3 regions of the Streptomyces sp. NPDC101237 genome follow, and region 2 is predicted to be linked to each of the others. Evidence: riboswitches for the same ligand, from Rfam matches in the RefSeq annotation. Region 2 holds a riboswitch; each other region holds the start of a gene.
What was found. Region 2 has a riboswitch for S-adenosylmethionine ahead of ACIRQ9_RS32525 (GNAT family N-acetyltransferase). Riboswitches for the same ligand answer to the same signal wherever they lie in the genome.
Positions count from the first base shown of each region.

Region 1: linked by a shared signal. The riboswitch ahead of ACIRQ9_RS07590 (aminotransferase class V-fold PLP-dependent enzyme) and the one ahead of ACIRQ9_RS32525 (GNAT family N-acetyltransferase) in region 2 are both predicted to bind S-adenosylmethionine.
Region 3: linked by a shared signal. The riboswitch ahead of thrC (threonine synthase) and the one ahead of ACIRQ9_RS32525 (GNAT family N-acetyltransferase) in region 2 are both predicted to bind S-adenosylmethionine.

Region 1 covers NZ_JBIWNY010000003.1:365,917-373,000, forward strand. The annotation lists gene ACIRQ9_RS07575 (Rieske 2Fe-2S domain-containing protein) at 1-670, shown strand, start outside; gene ACIRQ9_RS07580 (cytochrome bc complex cytochrome b subunit) at 667-2,304, shown strand; gene trpD (anthranilate phosphoribosyltransferase) at 2,437-3,501, shown strand; SAM riboswitch class IV at 3,600-3,716, shown strand; gene ACIRQ9_RS07590 (aminotransferase class V-fold PLP-dependent enzyme) at 3,871-5,232, shown strand; gene ACIRQ9_RS07595 (Lrp/AsnC family transcriptional regulator) at 5,350-5,631, opposite strand; gene ACIRQ9_RS07600 (rhomboid family intramembrane serine protease) at 5,628-6,371, opposite strand; gene ACIRQ9_RS07605 (hypothetical protein) at 6,524-6,763, shown strand; gene ACIRQ9_RS07610 (NYN domain-containing protein) at 6,804-7,084, shown strand, end outside.
Region 2 covers NZ_JBIWNY010000027.1:86,755-93,838, forward strand. The annotation lists gene ACIRQ9_RS32515 (Rrf2 family transcriptional regulator) at 1-60, opposite strand, end outside; gene ACIRQ9_RS32520 (acyl-CoA dehydrogenase family protein) at 109-1,329, opposite strand; gene ACIRQ9_RS32525 (GNAT family N-acetyltransferase) at 1,722-2,450, opposite strand; SAM riboswitch class IV at 2,609-2,719, opposite strand; partial or broken gene ACIRQ9_RS32530 (glutathione S-transferase C-terminal domain-containing protein) at 2,733-3,575, opposite strand; gene ACIRQ9_RS32535 (LLM class F420-dependent oxidoreductase) at 4,110-5,033, shown strand; gene ACIRQ9_RS32540 (TetR/AcrR family transcriptional regulator) at 5,150-5,710, opposite strand; gene ACIRQ9_RS32545 (NmrA/HSCARG family protein) at 5,833-6,735, shown strand; gene ACIRQ9_RS32550 (LLM class flavin-dependent oxidoreductase) at 6,890-7,084, opposite strand, start outside.
Region 3 covers NZ_JBIWNY010000006.1:138,884-145,967, forward strand. The annotation lists gene ACIRQ9_RS11885 (extracellular solute-binding protein) at 1-972, shown strand, start outside; gene ACIRQ9_RS11890 (DUF3263 domain-containing protein) at 990-1,223, shown strand; gene otsB (trehalose-phosphatase) at 1,329-2,177, shown strand; gene ACIRQ9_RS11900 (trehalose-6-phosphate synthase) at 2,256-3,680, opposite strand; gene ACIRQ9_RS11905 (glucosyl-3-phosphoglycerate synthase) at 3,763-4,707, opposite strand; SAM riboswitch class I at 4,865-5,019, shown strand; gene thrC (threonine synthase) at 5,038-6,324, shown strand; gene ACIRQ9_RS11915 (MoaD/ThiS family protein) at 6,371-6,646, shown strand.

The DNA.
Region 1 (7,084 bases), on a different contig from region 2:
CGAGCGGCACCCGATCGAGGCGAGCCCCGAGGTCCGCGCCAAGGTCCACGCGGACTTCAAGCAGGGCGCCAAGGAGTCGGCGCTCGGCCGGCGCAAGCTGATCCGCAACACGATGTTCGGCGCGCTGACCCTGGTCCCGCTCTCCGGTGTCGTGCTGCTGCGCGACCTCGGCCCGCTGCCCGGCACCTCGCTGCGGCACACGGCGTGGTCCAAGGGCAAGCTGCTCGTCAACATGAACACCAACGAGCCGCTGCGTCCCTCCGACGTCGCCGTCGGCTCGCTGACCTTCGCCAAGCCCGAGGGCGTCGAGGAGTCCCAGGAGGACTTCCAGAACGTGATGGCGAAGGCGGCCCTGATGATCATCCGGCTGCAGCCGGACAACATCAAGGACAAGCGCGAGCTGGAGTGGTCCCACGAGGGCATCGTGGCCTACTCGAAGATCTGCACCCACGTGGGCTGTCCGATCTCGCTGTACGAGCAGCAGACCCACCACGTGCTCTGCCCGTGCCACCAGTCCACCTTCGACCTCTCCGACGGTGCCCGAGTGATCTTCGGCCCGGCCGGTCACGCCCTGCCGCAGCTGCGCATCGGTGTGAGCGAGGAGGGCTACCTCCAGGCGCTCGGCGACTTCGAGGAGCCCGTCGGTCCTGCTTTCTGGGAGCGCGGATGAGCACTACGACGAACGACGAGACCCGCGCACGCGGGAAGGCTCCGGCCGGCGAGCGTGTCGCCGACTGGGCCGACGGACGGCTCGGGATCTACTCCCTCGCCAAGTCCAACATGCGCAAGATCTTCCCCGACCACTGGTCGTTCATGCTGGGCGAAGTGTGCATGTACAGCTTCATCATCATCATCCTGACGGGTGTCTATCTGACGCTGTTCTTCCACCCGTCGATGAACGAGGTGACGTACCACGGCAGCTATGTCCCGCTCCAGGGGCAGATGATGTCGGAGGCGTTCAACTCGACCCTGCACATCTCCTTCGACGTGCGCGGTGGCCTGCTCATCCGGCAGATCCACCACTGGGCCGCGCTGATCTTCCTCGCGGGCATGTTCGTGCACATGATGCGCGTGTTCTTCACGGGCGCCTTCCGCAAGCCGCGTGAGATCAACTGGATGTTCGGCTTCCTGCTGTTCGTCCTCGGCATGTTCACCGGCTTCACCGGCTACTCGCTCCCGGACGACCTGCTCTCCGGTACCGGCGTCCGCTTCACCGAGGGCGCCATCCTGTCGACGCCGATCGTCGGCACGTACATCTCGTACTTCCTCTTCGGCGGCGAGTTCCCGGGCCACGACTTCGTGGCGCGGTTCTACTCGATCCACATCCTGCTGCTGCCGGGCATCATGCTCGGCCTGATGGTCGGCCACCTGATCCTGGTCTTCTACCACAAGCACACGCAGTTCGCGGGTCCCGGAAAGACCGAGAAGAACGTCGTCGGCATGCCGCTGCTGCCGGTCTACATGGCCAAGGCCGGAGGCTTCTTCTTCCTGGTCTTCGGTGTCATCGCGGCCATCGCGGCGACCACCCAGATCAACCCGGTGTGGGCCATCGGCCCCTACCGTCCGGACCAGGTGTCCACCGGCGCCCAGCCCGACTGGTACATGGGCTTCGCCGAGGGCCTGATCCGGTACATGCCGGGCTGGGAGATCAACTTCTGGGGCCACACGCTGGTCCTCGGCGTGTTCATCCCGCTCGTCCTGTTCGGACTGGTGCTGGGCGTCATCGCGGTCTACCCGTTCATCGAGTCCTGGGTCACCGGCGACAAGAGCGAGCACCACATCCTGGACCGGCCGCGCAACGCCCCGACCCGTACCGGGTTCGGTGTCGCCTGGGTGACCGTGTACATGATCGGGCTGGTCGGTGGTGGCAACGACCTCATCGCCACCCACTTCCACCTGTCGATCAACGACGTGACCTGGTTCGTCCGGATCTTCTTCTTCGCCGGACCGGTCATCGCGTTCATCGTCACCAAGCGGATCTGCCTCGGCCTGCAGCGCCGGGACCGCGAGAAGGTGCTGCACGGTCGCGAGACCGGCATCATCAAGCGGCTGCCGCACGGTGAGTTCATCGAGGTGCACGAGCCGCTCAGCCAGGAGCAGCTGCACACCCTCACGGCCCACCACCAGTACGAGCCGGCCGAGGTCGGCGCGGGGGTCGACGAGAACGGTGTCGAGCGCAAGATCAAGGGGTCCGAGAAGCTCCGCGCCAAGCTGAGCAGCGCCTACTACGGCGAGGACAGCCAGATCCCGAAGCCCACCGTCGAGGAGTACAAGGAGATCACGAGCGGCCACGGCCACCACTGATCGACCGCGTCGCCACACGACGGCCGAAGGGCCCCCGTCCGGGGTACGGACGGGGGCCCTTCGCCGTGTCCGGAGCTGGATAGGGTAGGCCCCGACGACCCTTTTCCCCGTACGACGATCAGGAGCGGCTCCATGAGCGCTGTGACCCCCGCTGGAGGCGACACCGCGGCGGGCCGTTCCTGGCCCGAGGTGCTGAACGCACTGCTGTACGGCCAGGACCAGAGCGCGGACGCGACGGCCTGGGCGATGGACCAGATCATGCGCGGCCAGGCGACCGACGCCCAGATCGCCGGCTTCGTCGTCGCCCTGCGCGCCAAGGGCGAGACGGTCGACGAGATCAACGGGCTGGTCCGCACGATGTACGCGCACGCCAACGTCATCGACGTGCCCGGCCGCACGGTCGACATCGTCGGCACCGGCGGCGACGGCGCCAAGACGGTGAACATCTCCACGATGTCGGCGCTGGTGGTGGCCGGCACCGGGGCGAAGGTCGTCAAGCACGGCAACCGGGCCGCGTCCTCCGCGTCCGGCGCCTCGGACGTGCTGGAGAAGCTCGGCGTCAACCTCGACCTGACCCCGCGGCGGGTCGCCGAGGTCGCCGAGGAGGCCGGCATCACCTTCTGCTTCGCGGTCAAGTTCCACCCGGCGCTGCGCCACGCCGGCGCGGCCCGCGGCCAGCTGGGCATCCGTACGGTGTTCAACATCCTCGGCCCGCTGACCAACCCCGCGCAGGTGCGGGCCCAGGCGGTCGGCGTGGCGGACCCGCGCATGGCGCCGGTCGTCGCGGGCGTCTTCGCCGAGCGCGGCAACTCCTCGCTGGTCTTCCGCGGCGACGACGGCCTCGACGAGCTGACGACCACCGCCACCTCGCGGGTCTGGATCGTCCGCGACGGCACGGTCACCGAGGAGAGCTTCGACCCGAGGGACGTGGGCATCGGCCTGGTCCCGGTGGAGGCGCTGCGCGGCGGCGACCCGTCGTACAACGCGGAGGTCGCCCGCCGGCTCCTGGACGGCGAGACGGGGCCGGTCCGCGACGCGGTGCTGCTGAACTCGGCGGCGGCGCTGGTGGCCCTGGACCCGGGCACCGGGACGCTGGCCGGGCAGATCCGCGCCGGCATGGACCGGGCCGCGGAGTCGGTCGACTCGGGCGCGGCCAAGCGGGTGCTGGAGCGCTGGGCGGCGGCGACCCACCGGTAGCCCGCCGGCCGGAGATCACGCGCCGGCGCGGCGACCTGCGTTCCGTCATCCGGACAGAGGTTGCGCGCCGGCGATCATCTCCTCTACTTTTCCTCTCAGGTCATGAGTGACAGTCATGAGGCCCCGGCCGACTGTCCGGCAACCCTCCGTCCGTGGCGGGGTGCCCCGGGTGAAGACCAGGCCGTAGGCAGCGAGGTCTGCGGCAAGCGCGGATCCCTCACGCTCGTCCAGCGAGCACGGCCCGGGGATCCTGGTCACCGAGGGAGTCTCCCGTGAGCAAGCGAATGCGCTAGGGCGCCGAGCCCCCCTTCCGCGCACCTGTCCGCATGCCTGTTCCGCCTTCTTCTTTCCTCTCACGGGAGTTCCGCCATGTCCGTCTCCACCGCTGTCTCCACCCCGTCGGTTTGTGCCCCGCTGCCCGTTCTGGGACGTGATGTCACCGTCCCGCTCGTCACCGGCGGCGAAGTCACCTACGCCGCCCTCGACTACGCGGCCAGCGCCCCCGCGCTCCAGCGGGTCTGGGACGACGTGGCGGCGTACGCGCCCTACTACGGCAGCGTCCACCGCGGCGCCGGCTACCTCTCCCAGCTCTCCACGGACCTCTTCGAGAACGCCCGCAGGACCGTCGCGGAGTTCCTCGACTGCCGCCCCGACGACCAGCTGGTCTTCACCCGTTCGACCACGGACTCCCTGAACCTCCTGGCCCGCGCCCTGCCCGCCGACTGCCAGGTCTTCGTCTTCGAGACCGAGCACCACGCGAGCCTGCTGCCCTGGCAGGACGCCCGGGTCAGCTACCTGGACGCCCCGCGCACCCCGGCCCAGGCCGTCCGGACCCTGGAGCGCGCCCTCGCCGCCCGCGATCCCCACGGCCCGGCCCTGGTCTGCGTCACCGGCGCCTCGAACGTCACCGGTGAGCTGTGGCCGGTACGGGAACTGGCGGCCGCGGCGCACGCGCACGGCGCCAGGATCGTGCTGGACGCGGCCCAGCTGGCGCCGCACCACCCGGTGAGCGTGCGCGACCTGGACGTCGACTGGATCGCCTTCTCCGGCCACAAGCTGTACGCGCCGTTCGGCTCCGGCGTCCTGGCCGGCCGCGCCGACTGGCTGCGGGCCGCCGAGCCGTACCTCGCGGGCGGCGGCGCCAGCCGCACGGTGACCCGGCGTGAGGACGGGGGAGTGGCCGTGGAGTGGCACGAGAGCGCCGCCCGCCACGAGGCCGGCTCGCCGAACGTCATCGGGGCCTACTCGATCGCCGCGGCCTGCAAGGCGCTCACCGAGGCGGGCTTCGAGACGCTGGTGGCCCGCGAGCGGCACCTGATCGCCAAGGTCCGCGCGGGCCTCGCGGAGGTCCCCGAGGTCCGCGTGCTGTCCCTCTTCGGCGACGACGCCCCGCGGGTGGGCGTGCTCTCCTTCGTCGTCGAGGGCTGGAACAGCTCCCACTTCGCCGCGGCCCTGTCCGCCGAGTACGGCATCGGTGTCCGCGACGGCCTCTTCTGCGCCCACCCGCTGGTGCGGACCCTGCTGGGTTCCGACCCCGGGACCCAGGGCGAGTGCGGGGCGCCGGAGGCGGCGCCGGGGGAGAAGTCCCTGAACGCGATCCGGGTCAGCTTCGGCGCGGGTACGCCCGACGAGCACGTGGAGCGCTTCGTGACGGCGGTGCGGGAGCTGGTGGCCGACGGTGCGAAGTGGTCGTACCGCACGGAGGACGGCCGCTGCGTCCCGGCGGTCTGATCAGCGCCCCTCGGGGGCGCGGGGAACCGCGCGATCGGCCACGACGGACCCGCGGTGGACCACGGTGCGGGCCGGCGGGGACCGGCCGCGCGGTTCCCCGCGCCCCTGAAGGGGCTTCTAGCTGTCCAGGCCGATCGCGAACGCCGCCTCCAGGTCGTGCTGGGAGTAGGTACGGAACGCCACGTGCGTGTCCGTGCCCTCCACGCCCTGGATCTTGCTGATGCGGCCCGGGATCACCTCGGCCAGGTCCTCGTGCTCGCGCACCCGGACCATGGCGATCAGGTCGTAGGTGCCGGTGACGGAGAAGACCTCGCTGACGCTGTCCAGCGCGGCGATCTGTTCCGCGATCTCGGGGATCCGGTCCACGCTGGTCTTGATGAGGACGATCGCGGTGATCACGGCTGGTTCTCTCCCTCGGGAGCCGGAGCTGGGGCGGCCTTCACTTTAGTCCCACGCCCGTACCGCACCCACGCGTAGCCGAGGCCGAGCCCGAAGCCGACCACGTGGGCGAGATAGGCGACGCCCGGACCGGCCGGCGCCTGGTTCAGGGCGAGCCACTGCAGGGCCGCCCAGAACGGGAGCACCACCCAGGCCGGGAACCGCAGCGGGAGGAAGAAGAGGAACGGCAGAAGACTGGTCACACGGGCGCTGGGGAACAGGTAGAGGAACGCTCCCAGGACTCCCGAGATCGCCCCGGACGCCCCGACCAGCGACTGCTGCGAGGAGGCGTTGGCGGCCGCGTAGCCGAGCAGCGCGAGGTAGCCGCAGACGAGGTAGAAGAGGGTGAACTCCACGCGGCCCATCCGCTCCTCGGTCATCGTCCCGAAGACGAAGAGGAAGAGCATGTTGCCCAGGAGGTGCACCCAGCTGCCGTGGATGAACAGCGCCGTGGCCGGGGTGAGCAGCTCCCGTGCCGGGCCGTCGAACAGGTCGGCCGGGACCACTCCCCAGCGCCGGAAGTACGCGCGCTGGGCGGCGGCCAGGGCGTCCCCGGTGCCGTAGGAGTGGTTGAAGCCGGACGCCGGGCCGAGCAGGAAGATCAGGCAGCACACGGCGATCAGGGTGTACGTCATGGGGGCCGAGGTGCCCCTCAGGTTCCGTACGGTCCGCACGGCCGTCGGATTCCAGTTGCCGATCATGGACATAGAGCATGGCGTAACCGGACGCACCGGTGCAGATCGCCTCGCCGCCGCGGACAGGGCCGCGTCGAGGACTCGCCAGGCCGTAGGGTAACGAGCCACACGCGTCGGGACGGCGCGTCACGGACACTAGAAGGAAGCGAACAGCCACGATGACGGTTCCCCTGCCGACCGCCACGACGCGGTGGCGCTGCACCCTCTGCGGCAACCTCACGCGCTTCGACGTGACCCGCTCGTCGAAGGTCGTGGAGTACGTCCACCTCGACCTGGCCGGTGAGCCCAAGGTCGAGGAACGCGAGGTGGTCAGTGAGACCATCGAGTCGGTGCGCTGCCGCTGGTGCAACGCGGTGGACCAGGTGGAACTCGTGGACAGGCCGGGCGCCGACTCCTGAGACCGGGAGGCGGCCCCGCACAGGTGATGGGGTGTGACGGATGGTGGAGACCACCGGCGGAGGGCCGGGCGACGGCACCGCCGAGGTGCTTGACCGTCCGCTGCCCGACGGCGTGCGACGGCGGGTCGTGCAGATCGTGTCGGACGGCTTCGGCGGCCTGACCGTCGCCGAACTCCCCGCCCAGCTGCGGCAGTACGCCCGGTTCGCACCGAACCGGCGGGCCAAGTTCGCCGGCAACGCCATGGCGACCGCGCTGGAGACGGACACCCTCTTCAGACAGCGGATCGGGGAGAAGCTCAGAGAGGCGCAGCCGGAACTCGC
Region 2 (7,084 bases):
TGCCGCGGCCAGCTCCAGTGCCGCCCGCACCGCATAGTCCGCTCTCGCTGAGATCCGCATGGCCCGATTGTCCCTCACCACTGTGTCCGTCCGGCACCGGATGCGTCGTCAGGCCGGCAGGGTGAACGACGGATGTACGCCGTTGAGGAAGTAGTCACCGACCTCGCGCAGCCGGTGCGCGACGGGCTGTCGCAGCGTGTGCGTCCGGGCGTCGCGCCAGAAGCGGTCGAAGCCGTGCCAGGAGGAGGCGGCGTCGGCGCCGATGACGTCCAGGGCGCGGGCGGTGATGTCTTCCGCGGCCCGGGAGGCGGCGGACTCGGCCACGCTCGCGAGGACCGCGATCTGCGCGCACTCCTCGTCGTCGAGGTCGTCGCCTCGTGCGAGGCCGCTCGCCAGGGCGTCCACCGCCTGGTCGGCGAGGGCGGAGGCGGCACGGGCGGCGACAGCGAGTTCGCCGTACGCGGTCACCGCGTACGGATCCTGCGTCGGGCCGTCGGGCCAGGGCTGCGGCGAGAAGGGCTGCCAGGGCGACCGCCTGCCCCTTCGGTGCTCGCGGACCTCCGCCAGCATCCCCTCGGCCACGCCGACACAGAACTGGACGGAGACCAGACGCGCGGTCGGTGCCGCCAACGAGGCGAAGGGAGACATCACGCTCTCGTCCGGCGACACGGAGCCGAGCACCTCGTCCGCCGTGACCGGTACGGACGAGAACTCCACGTCGGCACCGGCCGCCAGCCGCCGGCCGAAGGTGTCGCCACCGCCGCTCACGACACCCGGGTGGGCGGGATCGACCAGGACGGCGAACGGCTCACCGGTGTCGTGCCGGGCGGCTCGGACCAGCAGCCTGTCGGCGACGCCGATCCCGGTGGCGTACCTCTGGCAGCCGTTGAGGAGATGACCGCCCGTCGCCGATGTCAGGACGAGCGACGGTTCGTGGGAGGCGATGCCGCCTCCCCAGAACCACTGCCCCGACGTGGATTCCCGCTCAGTGACGGCCGCACGGTCCGGGTCGGCGAAGAACCAGGGGCTGAAGGAGAGGAAGTAGTGGTTGCCCAGCAGGCTGCCGATGGCACCGTCCGACGCGGAGACGGTCCGTACGACCGCGTAGGCCGTACGCCAATCGGCACCTCCGCCTCCGTGTTCGGTCGGCGCCAGCAGCGTCAGCAGCCCCGATTCACGCAGCCGTGCGACCTCTTCCAGCGGTGCTTTGCCGGCGTGTTCGCGCTCGGCAGCGTCCGTGGCCAGATCGTCCGCCAGCTCGCGGGCTATGTGCAGCCAGTCGACCTGTCCGGCTCCCGCGTCGGTCGCGTCCTCCGCGGATACCGTCACGTCCGCACCAGCGCCGTCGTGCGACAGCGGCTGTCGGCACGGCTCAGTGCTGCGATCATGATGTCTTCCTCCAGGAGACCGTTGACGACGCGGCGCACGGCGAGAGCGCGGCGATGCGTGGTGACGCGTCGGCCTCATTCATCCTCACCCCCCTTTCGATCAGCGTCAACGTTTCCCTAGTAATCCGATCGGAAAACTAGGAATGGTGCGGCGATCCGGCCGATTCACGTCCCCGGGTGGCGGATTCGCCATGCCGGGCGGCGCGATGAGCGGTCCTCGTGTGTGGCGTGCTCGACGGTCTTCGGCGGTGCCGCGCGGGGAGTCCGGCGGGACGAGCGCGGAGACGGCCCTGCCACCGTTTCGGACACCGCGGCGGACGAGGGCACCCTCGGTCAGAGGATGTCGTGACCCCGGGTGGCGCCGCCGACGTGCCGGACGAGTGAGAAGACCGTCCGACGGCGCAGGGTGAAGCCGATCGACTCGTACAGCCGAATCGCGTTCGTGTTGGTGGCCGCGGCGTGCAGGAACGGGCGTTCGCCGCGCTCCTTGATGCCGGCGGCGACCGCGCGGACGAGACGGGTGGCCAGGCCCCGGCCGCGGTGGTCGGGGTCGGTGCACACGGCGCTGATCTCGGTCCAGCCGGGCGGGTGCAAGCGCTCACCGGCCATCGCGATCAGTCGGCCGCGGTGGCGGATGCCGAGGTAGGTGCCCATCTCGACGGTGCGGGGAAGGTAGGGGCCCGGCGTGGTGCGGGCGACCAGGTCGAGGATCTCCGGCACGTCGTCGGGCCCCAGCCGTACGGCTTCGGAGTCAGGTGCGGCCCGCAGGGAGACGTCCACGAGCTGGACACCTCGTCCGGTGCGCACAACCTCCCAGCCGGCCGGCGCCTCGGTGATGCCTCGCACCGAGGCGGTGCCGCCAGGTTCGACGAGCGTGGCGAGATCGGCCCAGGCGCGCGGGTCGCGTGCGTCGGACATGGCGTGGAAGGGGGCCATGTCCCGGGGATAGCGGACGGCGTGGCCGACGCGTCGGGCGAGGTGGGCGTGCGGGCCGGTGAGCGCTGCCCAGGTGGGGTTGTCCAGGACGTCGGAGGGGCTCGCGGCGAGAGGGGTGACGGACATGGTGGGGCGGTCTCCGCGGTTCGGCTCGTGGGGATCGACGGCACGATCGGTGACGGACAACAGATGCGCGTACGACCGCACGCGACCTCGAGAACGACGCGCGGCGGACCCGAGAACTGCGTAGATGGCGTCGCCGTCGCCCTTCCGGCTGCCGACGCCGTTCGCGCTTGCCGAACGTCATCCGGTCAGGTCGGCACCTGGGACTCCCCACCGCAGCGGGAGGGCGGGGCCGGCCGGTGCGTCGGGGCCTGACGCCGAAGCCGATGAACCACGTGCGTGGTTCCAGTCCAGGATCTGGACTGCCGCTCCTGCGGCCTCCAGGCCATGGCAGCGGGCGTGGTGACGGCGTCCGATGCCGTCGAGGTCGAGATGGCAGCCGAAGGCGGGGTGGGCGGTCAGGCGACGGGCGTAGGCCCACAGGGTGGGATGACCGGCGATGCGCTGGACCGCGCCCGCGTCGAGATGGTGGCGATGCACGGTGTCGAGCTGGACCAGGGCGACCCACAACTCGACGTCCGCGGCGGTGACTTCGTCGCGGATCATGTAGGTCCGCCCGAGCAGCCACCGCTCCAGTGCTCCCAGCGTCTCCAGCAACGTCACCAGCGCCGCTTCACGTTCCTCCGGCTCCCCGCCGGCCGAACCGGCGCTCTGGGCGGCCTCGTTCATGCGCTGAGCGCACATTCGCTCGACGGCGTCGATCTCCGAATCGGCACCGCACGGGTAGAGCGCGGACCGGCCGCCACCGAATCTCCCGGCGAGGTCGCGCATGATGTCCGGGGCGTGGGTGCTGACGATCCGTCCGGACCAGCCGTCGCTGAGCACCGGCGCCGTGGGCGGGCCGGTGAATCGGTGGGCGCTCGCCTCGTACAGCGGACGCAGAACCGAGTGGCCGCCTTCCGGGCCGTCCGGCACGGCGGGCAGGAAGGTGACCGGACAGGCGGCGTCAAGGCCGAGGAGGCTGTGGGCGACCGCGATGCGCAGTCCGTCGGGACCGGCCGTCGACAGATGAAGGCGGTAGCGGCCGGGAACGGCGTAGTGGCCGCTGCGCGCATCCCTTCCGATGCGGCCCCGGAAGGCCGGTGCCGACTGGTGGGACGTGTGTGCGGCCGACGGTGTGACGGTCATGGCTCTCCCAGGAAGCGGGCGCGGACGTATCCGCGGCGGAAGCGGCGTCGAAGGGGAGAGCAGGACTCACCTGCGCCCACCGGACGGGACGGCTCCTCGGTGAGACCGGGGGCGTCGTCAGTGCGCTACGCGCGTGCCTCGGTCCTCCCGGCGCCCGATCGCACTGCAGACGCGCAGCAGGTCGATGTGGCGGCGCGAGGTGAGAAGGAGAGACGGACGGGTCACTCGGACGGTGACCGGACCACAACGCCTCATGCTTCCCTATCCGTTCACTAGGATTCCCTCAGTGAGTGTCGATCCGGCCGACCTCGGCGTCAAGAGGCTCGTCTCGCATCGCGGACGCGCCGGTGGACGTCGACGTCGGCGCACTCCGCACGGTTCGGAGCGGTCAAGGGCGCCCGAACGACCGTCCTCCCCGCCGGTCCGTCCCGCCTCGATCGGATCGCCTGGTCCCGGATCCCGTACACACGACTGCCACGAAGCTGTCACACGCGGACCGGAATGCGGGTTCGGCCACGGCCCGTTGCCCCTGGCATGACTGTGGGAGTGGTACTCAACGCGTCCAACGCCGCGAACCAGGTCGACGCCACCGTACGGCTGGCCGAGGAGACCGCGGAGTCCGGGCTCGCCTCGGCCTGGTTCGGACAGACCTTCGGCGCGGACTCGCCGCAGCTCGCGGCGATCGTCGGACGGGAGGTGCCCGGACTGCAGGTCGGCACCTCCGCGATCCCCGTCTTCGGCCGCCATCCGCTGCTGGTCTCCAGCCAGGCCCTGACCGCCCAGGCCGCCACCCACGGCCGCTACCACCTCGGCCTGGCTCTGGGCACCAGGCTGCTGACGGAGACGGGCTTCGGTCTGCCCTTCGAACGCCCCGTCGCCCGGCTGCGCGAGTTCCTCACCGCGCTGCGGCAGCTGACGGAGACGGGCACCGCCGATTTCCACGGTGAGCTGCTCACGGCCACCACCCCGTTCCCGTCCCGGGTGCCGGGGGCGGAGGACGGCGTCCCGCTGCTGGTCGCCGCGATGGGGCCGCAGGCGCTGCGGGTCAGCGGTGAGCTGGCGGACGGGATCCTGCCGTACCTGGCGGGTCCGCGGGCCCTCGCGGAGCACGTCGTGCCCGCGCTGCATGCCGCCGCCGAGGCAGCCGGCCGCCCCGCGCCCAGGGTGGTGGCGCTGGTGCCGGGCGTGGTCACGGACGACGTGGATGTGGTGCGGGCCAAAGCCGTGGAAAGCCTCGCGTTCTACGAGCGGATCCCGTCCTACGCGCGGGTCATCGAGCTCTCCGGTGGTCGACGGGCCGGCGACCTGGCGGTGATCGGCGACGAGAGGGCGGTCGAGGCGGAGGTACGCCGTTACCGTGACGCGGGCGCCACCGAGGTCGTGTTCTCGGGCACCGACATCGCGGGAGAGGCGGACCGCCGGCGCACCTGGCGGCTGCTGGGCGAACTGGCCCGGTGAGCCGGGCCATGGGCGGGAGAGGACCCGGCGCACCGTGAGGAAGGCGACCGCCGCGGCCGGCCCTGCGCCGCTCGACCGTGGGATGCCCGCCGTCCGCGGCCGGGGACACCTGGTCCTCAGCGCCGCGGGCTGATTCCGGCGACCGTCAGCGCGAGCAGCCGATGCGCCTCGGCGGTGGGATCGTCATGGTGTTCCGTGGCCAGTGCGATGCCGGTGACCAGCGAGATCAGGTCCGTCACCGTGACGTGCGCGGCCACCGCACCGGCTCGCTCGGCATTGCGCAGCAGCGGGTCGACGGCGGCGCCGAGCCGGGCGGAGCAGGCGTCGACGTGTGCCCCGGAATCGGCTGTCGATTCGGTCAGCGCCTCGGCCATTCCTCGCGCCGTGGTCGCGTACGAGGTCAGGGCACCCAGCCATGCCAGCAGCGCCGCGCGGGCGTCGTCGGCTCCGGAGAGCTGCTCGGCCTGGTCGCACAGGACGGAGATCCGCTCACTGAAGACCGCTTCGAGCAGCGCCCGACGGCTGGGGAAGTGCCGGCGGACGGTGGCCGAGCCGACACCGGCGACGCGAGCGATCTGCTCCAGGGACGCCTCGGCTCCGTGTGCCGCCACCTCCTTCTCGGCGACCGCGAGGATCCGGGCGTAGTTGCGACGGGCGTCCGCGCGCCGAACGGTCATGCGCTCTCTCCGACCTTGCTAAGTGGCGGGACCCTCCGTATCGTACGGCGCATTAAACGGCGGGCCCCGCCACTTAGTCGCCGACTGCCGGTCGTCCACGTTCACCACTCCCTGGAGCGCCGATGATCCGTTCCCACGCACCCGTTCTTGTCGTCGGCGCCACCGGCAGGCAGGGCGGCGCCGTCACCCGCGCGCTGCTCGCCGCGGGGACACCGGTACGCGCTCTCGTCCGTGACCCGGACGGCGACCGAGCCCGAGCCGTTCACGCGCTCGGCGCGCGACTCGTCGCGGGAGATCTGGACGATCGGGACTCCGTGACCGCCGCAGCCCGAGGGGCCCGAGCCGTCTTCTCGGTGCAGATGCCCGACCTGGCCGGACGCGGCTTCGAAGGGGAGGTCGCGCAGGCCGAGAACCTGATCGCGGGGGCGCTGGCGGCCGGAGTCCCGCAGTTCGTGCACACCTCGGTGTCCGGCGCCGGACAGCATGTGAGCTGGGTGGAGCCCGGCTCCCCCATGGAGCCGTACTACACGGCCAAATCCGGTGTCCAGGACCGGGTGCGCGAGGCGGGTTTCGCGCACTGGACCATCGTCAAGCCGGGCTTCTTCATGGAGAATTTCCTCCCGGCGGAGCGGATCATGTTCCCTCGTGGCGTGCGCGCCGGACTCGCCACGCTGCTCCGACCCACGACGTGGCTGTCGCTGGTCGCCGTCGACGACATCGGCCGGGCCGTCGCCGCCGCCGTCACCGAGCCCGAGCGGTTCACGGAAGTCGAACTGGAGCTGGCAAGCGACCACTTGACCATGGCCACCATCGCCGAGGTGCTCAGCCGGCGTCTCGGCGTACAGGTGGCCGCGCCGGAGATGACGCCACAGCAGGCCACGGCGGCGGGAATGCCACCGATGGGCTTCGGTCAGGCCAGTATCAACGACCACCCGCAACCGGCGCACCCGGACTTCGCCCGCGCCCTGCGCGTCCCGCTCACCTCCTTCGAGGAGTGGGTGGAACAGCAGGCCTGGGACATGTGAACCCCACCGCGCCCGGCACGGCACGGCACGGCACGGCCGCACGGTGTCGGCCCGACGCGCGTCGGCGTCCAGGCGTGCGACGGCCGTCGCGGTCGGCGGCCCGCGCCGCCGGGTCCGCGCACCGGGCGACCTGGCGGCGTGGGCCGTGCCGGACTCAACCCGGCTGGTGCCCCCGGCGGCGCCATTCCCGCGCAAGCAGGTCGTAGGAACGGACGCGGTCCGCATGACGGTGGGTGATCGTCGTGACGAGCACCTCGTCCGCGCCCGTGGCCTCCTGAAGTCGTTCCAGCTGATCGGCCACCTGGCCGGGCGAGCCGACGAACTGGGTCTCCACGCGGTCCGCGACGAG
Region 3 (7,084 bases), on a different contig from region 2:
GCGGCCGCCGGCGACCTGTACGAGGCCGGCGACCTGCTCTCCATCCCGGTCCAGGCCGACTTCCCCTCCCAGCTCGCCGAGGCGGGCCAGTGGAACCACGCGCAGTACGGCATCCCCTTCGCCGCGTCCACGCGTGTCCTCTTCTACAACAAGACCCTCTTCTCCGAGGCCGGCATCACCCCGCCCGCCACCTGGGACGACCTCGCGGCCGACGCGAAGGCCCTCAAGGCGCACGGCGTCACGTACCCGTACGCCCTGCCGCTCGGTTCCGAGGAGGCCCAGGCGGAGACCATGCAGTGGCTGCTCAGCGGAGGCGGCGGCTACACCGACGACATCGGCACCTACACGATCGACTCCGCGCGGAACGTCGAGACCTTCACCTGGCTCAAGGACGAGCTGGTGGGCAAGGGCCTGACCGGACCGACCTCGCCCGGCAGGCTCAACCGGGCCACGGCGTTCGCGGCCTTCGCCGACGGACAGGTCGGCATGCTCAACGGCCACCCCACGCTCATCAAGCAGGCTGAGAAGAAGGGCGTGAAGTTCGGGGCCGTCCCGATGCCGTCCCGCGCCGGCCAGACCACCAGCACGCCGTCCATGGGCGTCACCGACTGGATGGCGGCCTTCAAGCAGAACGGGCACGCCGAACAGGTCGGCGACTTCCTCGACTACGTCTACAGCGAGAAGAACGTCCTCGACTTCTCCCGCGAGTACGGCCTGCTCCCGGTCACCACGTCCGCCTCCCAGACGATGACCGACTCCTCGCGAGCGCAGGACAAGCAGCTCCGGCCCTTCCTCGAACAGCTGCCCACCTCCGAGCTGTACCCGGCGGGCAAGACCTCGTGGGCCGCGGTCAGCGCCGACGTCAAGAAGCAGATCGGCACCGCGGTCGCCTCCACCGGCGACCCGACCGGCGTGCTCACCCGGCTCCAGTCCGAGGCGACGGCGGCCGACAGCCGTGCGAAGACGGGCTGAGCGCTACGGTTCTCGGCATGGACCGGCAAGAACTGGGCGCACGCGAGCAGGCGATCCTCGCCCTGGAACGCCGGGGCTTTCCGAGCCCCGGCGCCAAGGAACGGGTGATCCGTGAGGAACTGGACCTGGCGCCGGTGCGCTACTACCAGCTCCTCAACGCCCTCCTCGACGACGAACGGGCCTTGGCCCACGACCCGGTGACGGTCAACAGGCTGCGGCGGGTGCGGGAGGGGCGGCGGTCGGAGCGGTAGGGGGTACGTGCGGGGCGGTGGGGGCCTGTCGCGCAGTTCCGCCCCCAGCCTCCGGCCGGAGGCGCCCCCAGCGCCCCTTGAGGACGCTCCGATACTGTCGGCGGTATGGGCACCCACTCCACGGAACCCCTTCCGACGCCTCGCACAGCCGCCGGCCGCGAAGGTCTTGCCGCACTCCTCTCGCAGCCGCGTTCCGCGCTCGTCGGGCTCGACTTCGACGGGACGCTCGCGCCGATCGTCGCCGATCCCGAGCAGGCCCGCGCGCACCCGGACGCCGTACCGGCCCTCGCCGCCCTCGCGCCCAAGGTGGCCTCCGTCGCCGTCATCACCGGCCGCCCCACCGACATCGCCGTCCGCTACGGCGGTTTCGCCGGCGTGCCCGGCCTGGACCACCTCGTCGTCCTCGGCCACTACGGCGCCGAACGCTGGGACGCGGCCACCGGCGAACTCACCGCCCCGCCCGCGCACCCCGGCATCGCCGCCGTCCGCGCCGAACTCCCGGCCGTCATCGACGCCGCGGGAGCGCACGGCACCTGGACCGAGGACAAGGGCCACGCCGTGGCCGTCCACACCCGCCGGGCCGAGGACCCGCAGGCCGCCTTCGAGGCCCTGCGCGCCCCGCTCACCGACCTGGCCACCCGGCACGGCCTGATCGTCGAACCGGGCCGCCTGGTCCTGGAACTCCGCCCGCCGGGCATGGACAAGGGCGTGGCCCTGCGCGCCTACGCACGGGAGATCGGCGCGGGCGCGATCCTCTACGCCGGCGACGACCTCGGCGACATCCCGGCCTTCGCCGCGGTGGAGAAACTGCGCGGGGAGGGCGTCCCGGGCCTGCTGGTGTGCAGCGGCAGCGCGGAGGTCACGGAACTCGCCGACCGGGCCGACCTGGTGGTCGACGGCCCGGAGGAAGTCGTCCGCCTCCTGAAAGCACTGGCCGAGCAGAGCGCCCCGTAAGGGCGCCGGGGGTGCCCCCGGCCGGAGGCCGGGGGAGGAACTGCGCGCCGAGCCCCCACCGGCCCGCGGCCGGGGAACTCAGCCCCGCAACGCCGCCAACTGCTCAAGGAACCAAGCCGCGGGCGGCAACGCGGTCGCCGCCGCGGCCAGCCGCTTCGACCGCTCCGCCCGCTCCTCGTCCCCCATGGTCAACGCCTCCTGCAAGGCACCGGCGGTCCCACCGATGTCGTAGGGGTTCACCACCACCGCGTCCTCGCCCAGCTCCTCGTACGCCCCCGCCTCCCGCGAGAGCACCAGCGCGCACCCCGCGTCCGAGACCAGCGGGATCTCCTTGGCCACCAGGTTCATGCCGTCCCGGATCGGGTTCACCAGCGCCACGTCGGCCAGTCGGTAGGCCGCGAGCGACCGGGCGAAGTCGTCCTTCACGTGCAGCACGACCGGGGTCCAGCCGGGCGTCCCGTAGGCCGCGTTGATCTCGTCGGCGACCCGCTGCACCTCGGCCGTGTAGTCGCGGTACACCGCGAGGTCCTGCCGCGACGGATACGCGAACGCGACGTGCACCACCCGCTCCCGCCACTCGGGGTGGTCGTCGAGCAGCTGCCGGTAGGCCAGCAGGCCCCGCACGATGTTCTTCGACAGCTCGGTCCGGTCCACCCGGACGATCGTCCGGCGGCCCTCGCCGATCTCCTCCCGCAGCGCCCGCATCCGCTCCTCCACGTCCGGTTCGTGCGACCGCTTCCGCAGGAACTCCGCGTCGGCCCCCAGCCCGTGCACCCCGATCCGGGTCTCACCGGCCGCCGGGATCCCCGGGCCCAGCACCGCGTGACAGCAGGCCACGAACGCGTCCGCCCACCGCCGGGTCAGGAACGCCGCGTGGTCCGCGCCCAGGATCCCGCCGAGCAGCTCCGCCGCGATGTCGTCGGGGAGCAGCCGGAAGTAGTCCGGCGGCGCCCACGGGGTGTGCGAGAAATGGCCGATACGCAGGTCCGGCCGCAGCCGCCGCAGCATCCGCGGGGCCAGCGCCAGGTGGTAGTCCTGGATGACGACGACCGCGCCCTGGCCCGCCTCCTGCGCCAGCGCCTCGGCGAACGCCTGGTTGTAGGCCTGGTACGACGCCCACTGGTGCCGGAACTCCGCGTCGAAGACCGGTTCCAACGGGGTCTGGTACAGCATGTGGTGGACGAACCAGAGCACCGAGTTCGCGACGCCGTTGTACGCGTCCGAGAACACGTCCGGGGCGATGTCGAGCATCCTGACCTGCTGCCCGCCGGTGTCCCCGGCCGGCAGCCGGCCGCCCTCGGCCCGCCGCACCGCCTCCCGGTCGCCGTCGCTCAGCGCCGCGCAGACCCACACCGCGTCCGCGTCCGGCCCGATCGCCGACAGGCCCGAGACCAGGCCGCCGCCGCCCCGTTTGGCGTGCAGCGAACCGTCGTCGCGCATCTCGTACGAAACCGGGCCGCGATTGGACGCGACCAGCACCTCAGCACCGCCGGTGGAAGACATACGCCTCAACCTAGCCCGGCCCGGAAACGCTCAAACGTGCGGTCACGTCCGACCCGCCGCGGTATACGGCCGTACGGCGAAGTCACGCCACCCGGCGTTCGGCGTACTCGGTGATCTCCGCCATCGGCGGCCGTTCCTCGGTGTCCACGGAGTAGGTGCGCGGTTCGAAGCCGTCCTCGCCCCGTTCGAACTGGGTCAGGGCGGGCCGGATCAGATGGCCGCGGGCCAGCCGCAGCTGGGCGGTGCGGTAGATCGCGGCGGACATCCGGCCGAGGGCCTGGCCGTCCTGGTGTCGGTGCTTGCGCACGCCGACGTCGACCTGGGCCAGGGCGTCCAGGCCGACCAGGTGCAGGGCGTCGACCAGCATGCCCAGCTCCACGCCGTAGCCGACCGGGAACGGGAGCTGTTCGAGGAGCGAGCGGCGGGCCGCGTACTCGCCGCCGAGCGGCTGGACGAACCCGGCCAGCTGCGGCCAGTGCATGTTCAGCAGCGGGCGGGCCATCAGCTCGGTGACCCGGCCGCCCTGTCCGGCCGAACCGGCGAGCGGGCGGTCGTACATCGCCTTGACCAGGTCCACGTCCGGGTCGGTCAGCAGCGGGCCGACGATGCCGGTGACGAAGTCGGAGGAGAACTCCCGCAGGTCGGCGTCGACGAAGCAGACGATGTCCCCGGTGGTGACCAGGAGCGAGCGCCAGAGCACCTCGCCCTTGCCGGGGACGGCGGGGATGCGCGGCAGGATCATGTCGCGGTGCACGACCCGGGCGCCGGCCGCCGCGGCCACCGCCGCCGTACGGTCGGTGGAACCGGAGTCGACGACCACGACCTCGTCGACGAGCGGCGCCTGCCGCATCAGGTCGTGGCGGATGATCGCGACGATGTCACCGACCGTCTCCTCCTCGTTGAGCGCGGGCAGCACGACGGAGACGGTCTGACCGGTGCGCTGCTTGGCGGCGAGTATCCGGTGCAGCGGACGTTCGTTCATGGACCAGGAGCGGGTGGCCAGCCAGCGCTCGACTTCTTCCAGCACAGTCAGCGGCTCCTCACTGTCACGATCACACTGCGGGGTGTGACCCATCTCGCGGTTCGGACGACTATCTCAACTGTCCTGGCCTTCGGTTACAGTCTTGAACAACGCCGATGACCATCGCATGTCCTGGGGTCACCGGCCGTTGACAACCGCATACCGCTCATCCAGAGGGGCAGAGGGATACGGCCCGATGAAGCCCCGGCAACCCTCCAGTCGGCTCTCGCTGATCGCTGTCGATCACTCGCGGGGCTCCCGGCTAGGGAAGGTGCCAAATCCGTCTCACGGCGAGATGCGTCGTGAGGAAGATGAGGAGAAAGGGCCTCGCCTCACATGGCTGTGCAGACTGCTGCGACCACCACCGACCCCGCGACCGTCGACCTCGGTCCCGCCACCGCACTGAGCTGCCGCGAGTGCGGCCACCGCGTGCCGCTCGGCCCGGTGTTCGCCTGCGAGGAGTGTTTCGGCCCGCTCGAGATCGCGTACGACTTCTCGGCCTACGACACCGAGGAGCTGCGCAAGCGCATCGAAGCGGGTCCCGCGAACATCTGGCGCTACGCGCCGCTGCTGCCCGTCCCCGCGGACGTGGCGACCAAGCCGAACATCAACCCGGGCTGGACCAAGCTCGTCCAGGCCGACAACCTGGCCAGGGAGCTGGGCGTCACCGGCGGCCTGTACGTCAAGGACGACTCCGGCAACCCGACGCACTCCTTCAAGGACCGCGTCGTCGCCCAGGCCGTCGAGGCCGCGCGCGCCTTCGGCTACACCACGCTCTCCTGCTCCTCCACCGGCAACCTCGCCGGCGCGGTCGGTGCCGCCGCCGCGCGGGCCGGCTTCCGCTCCTGCGTGTTCATCCCGCACGACCTGGAGCAGGGCAAGATCGTCATGGCCGCGATCTACGGCGGCGAGCTCGTCGGCATCGAGGGCAACTACGACGACGTGAACCGTTTCTGCTCCGAGCTGATCGGCGACTCGGCCGGTGAGGGCTGGGGCTTCGTCAACGTCAACCTGCGTCCCTACTACGCGGAGGGCTCCAAGACCCTGGCGTACGAGATCTGCGAGCAGCTCGGCTGGCGGATCCCGGACCAGCTGGTGATCCCGATCGCCTCGGGCTCGCAGCTCACGAAGATCGACAAGGGGCTGCAGGAGCTGATCAAGCTCGGGCTGGTCGAGGACAGGCCGTACAAGATCTTCGGTGCGCAGGCCGAGGGATGCTCGCCGGTGTCGGTGGCCTACAAGGCGGGCCACGACGTGGTCCGGCCGCAGAAGCCGAACACGATCGCCAAGTCCCTCGCCATCGGCAACCCGGCCGACGGACCCTATGTGCTGGACATCGCGCGCCGTACCGGCGGTGCGGTGGAGGACGTCACCGACGAGCAGGTCGTCGACGCGATCAAGCTGCTCGCGCGGACCGAGGGAATCTTCGCGGAGACCGCCGGCGGGGTGACGGTCGGCGTCACCAGGAAGCTCATCGAGAACGGGCAGATCGATCCGTCGAAGTCGGTCGTCGTACTGAACACGGGTGACGGACTGAAGACGCTGGACGCCGTGGCGGGGACCGGTCTGACGGCCACCATCCGGCCCACGCTCGAGTCGTTCCGTGAAGCCGGGCTCGCCTGAGCCGGCCCTGTCCATTCCAGCGCGTCGCCCCATCGGAGGTTCACACGTGAGCGTCACCGTTCGCATCCCCACCATCCTGCGCACCTACACCGGTGGCCAGGCCGAGGTCAGCGCCGAAGGAGGCACCCTCGGCGAGGTCATATCCGACCTGGAGAGGAACCACACCGGTATCGCCGGCCGGGTGCTCGACGACGAGGGCAAGCTGCGCCGCTTCGTCAACGTGTACGTCAATGACGACGACGTGCGGTTCGAGCAGGGACTGGAGACGGCCACGCCCGACGGCGCCGGTGTCTCCATCATCCCGGCCGTGGCCGGCGGCTGATCCGCCGTTCCGCTGACAGGCTGATCGAATGACCGAACATTACCTTCGGTAAGGCCGATCACCGAGTGTTCATCCGATTGCCCCCTCCGTGAGAGAAGCGGAGGGGGCAATTCTGTGTGGTTGAGCGCGGTACAGTTGGGGAACGCGATCCCGATCTCCAGGTCGGGAGCCCCGTATTCGATACCGCAGGCCCGCCAAGAAGTAACCAAAGTGCGCGGCCGTACGCGGCTTTTGCGGCTTTTATAGGGCCCGACTTGCCCTGAATTCAGCCGAATTCTCACTACATTCCGGACCCTTCCCGTCCAGAATTCTCGTCCGATTGACCTGTTGCAGACGGCAGTTGGGCAGATACATTCAGCCGCGGTCGACGCGTTCCGGCGCACGCCCCCAACCATTGGGGAGTGAGGTCTGACCCGGATCCGCGAAGTGTGGATCTGT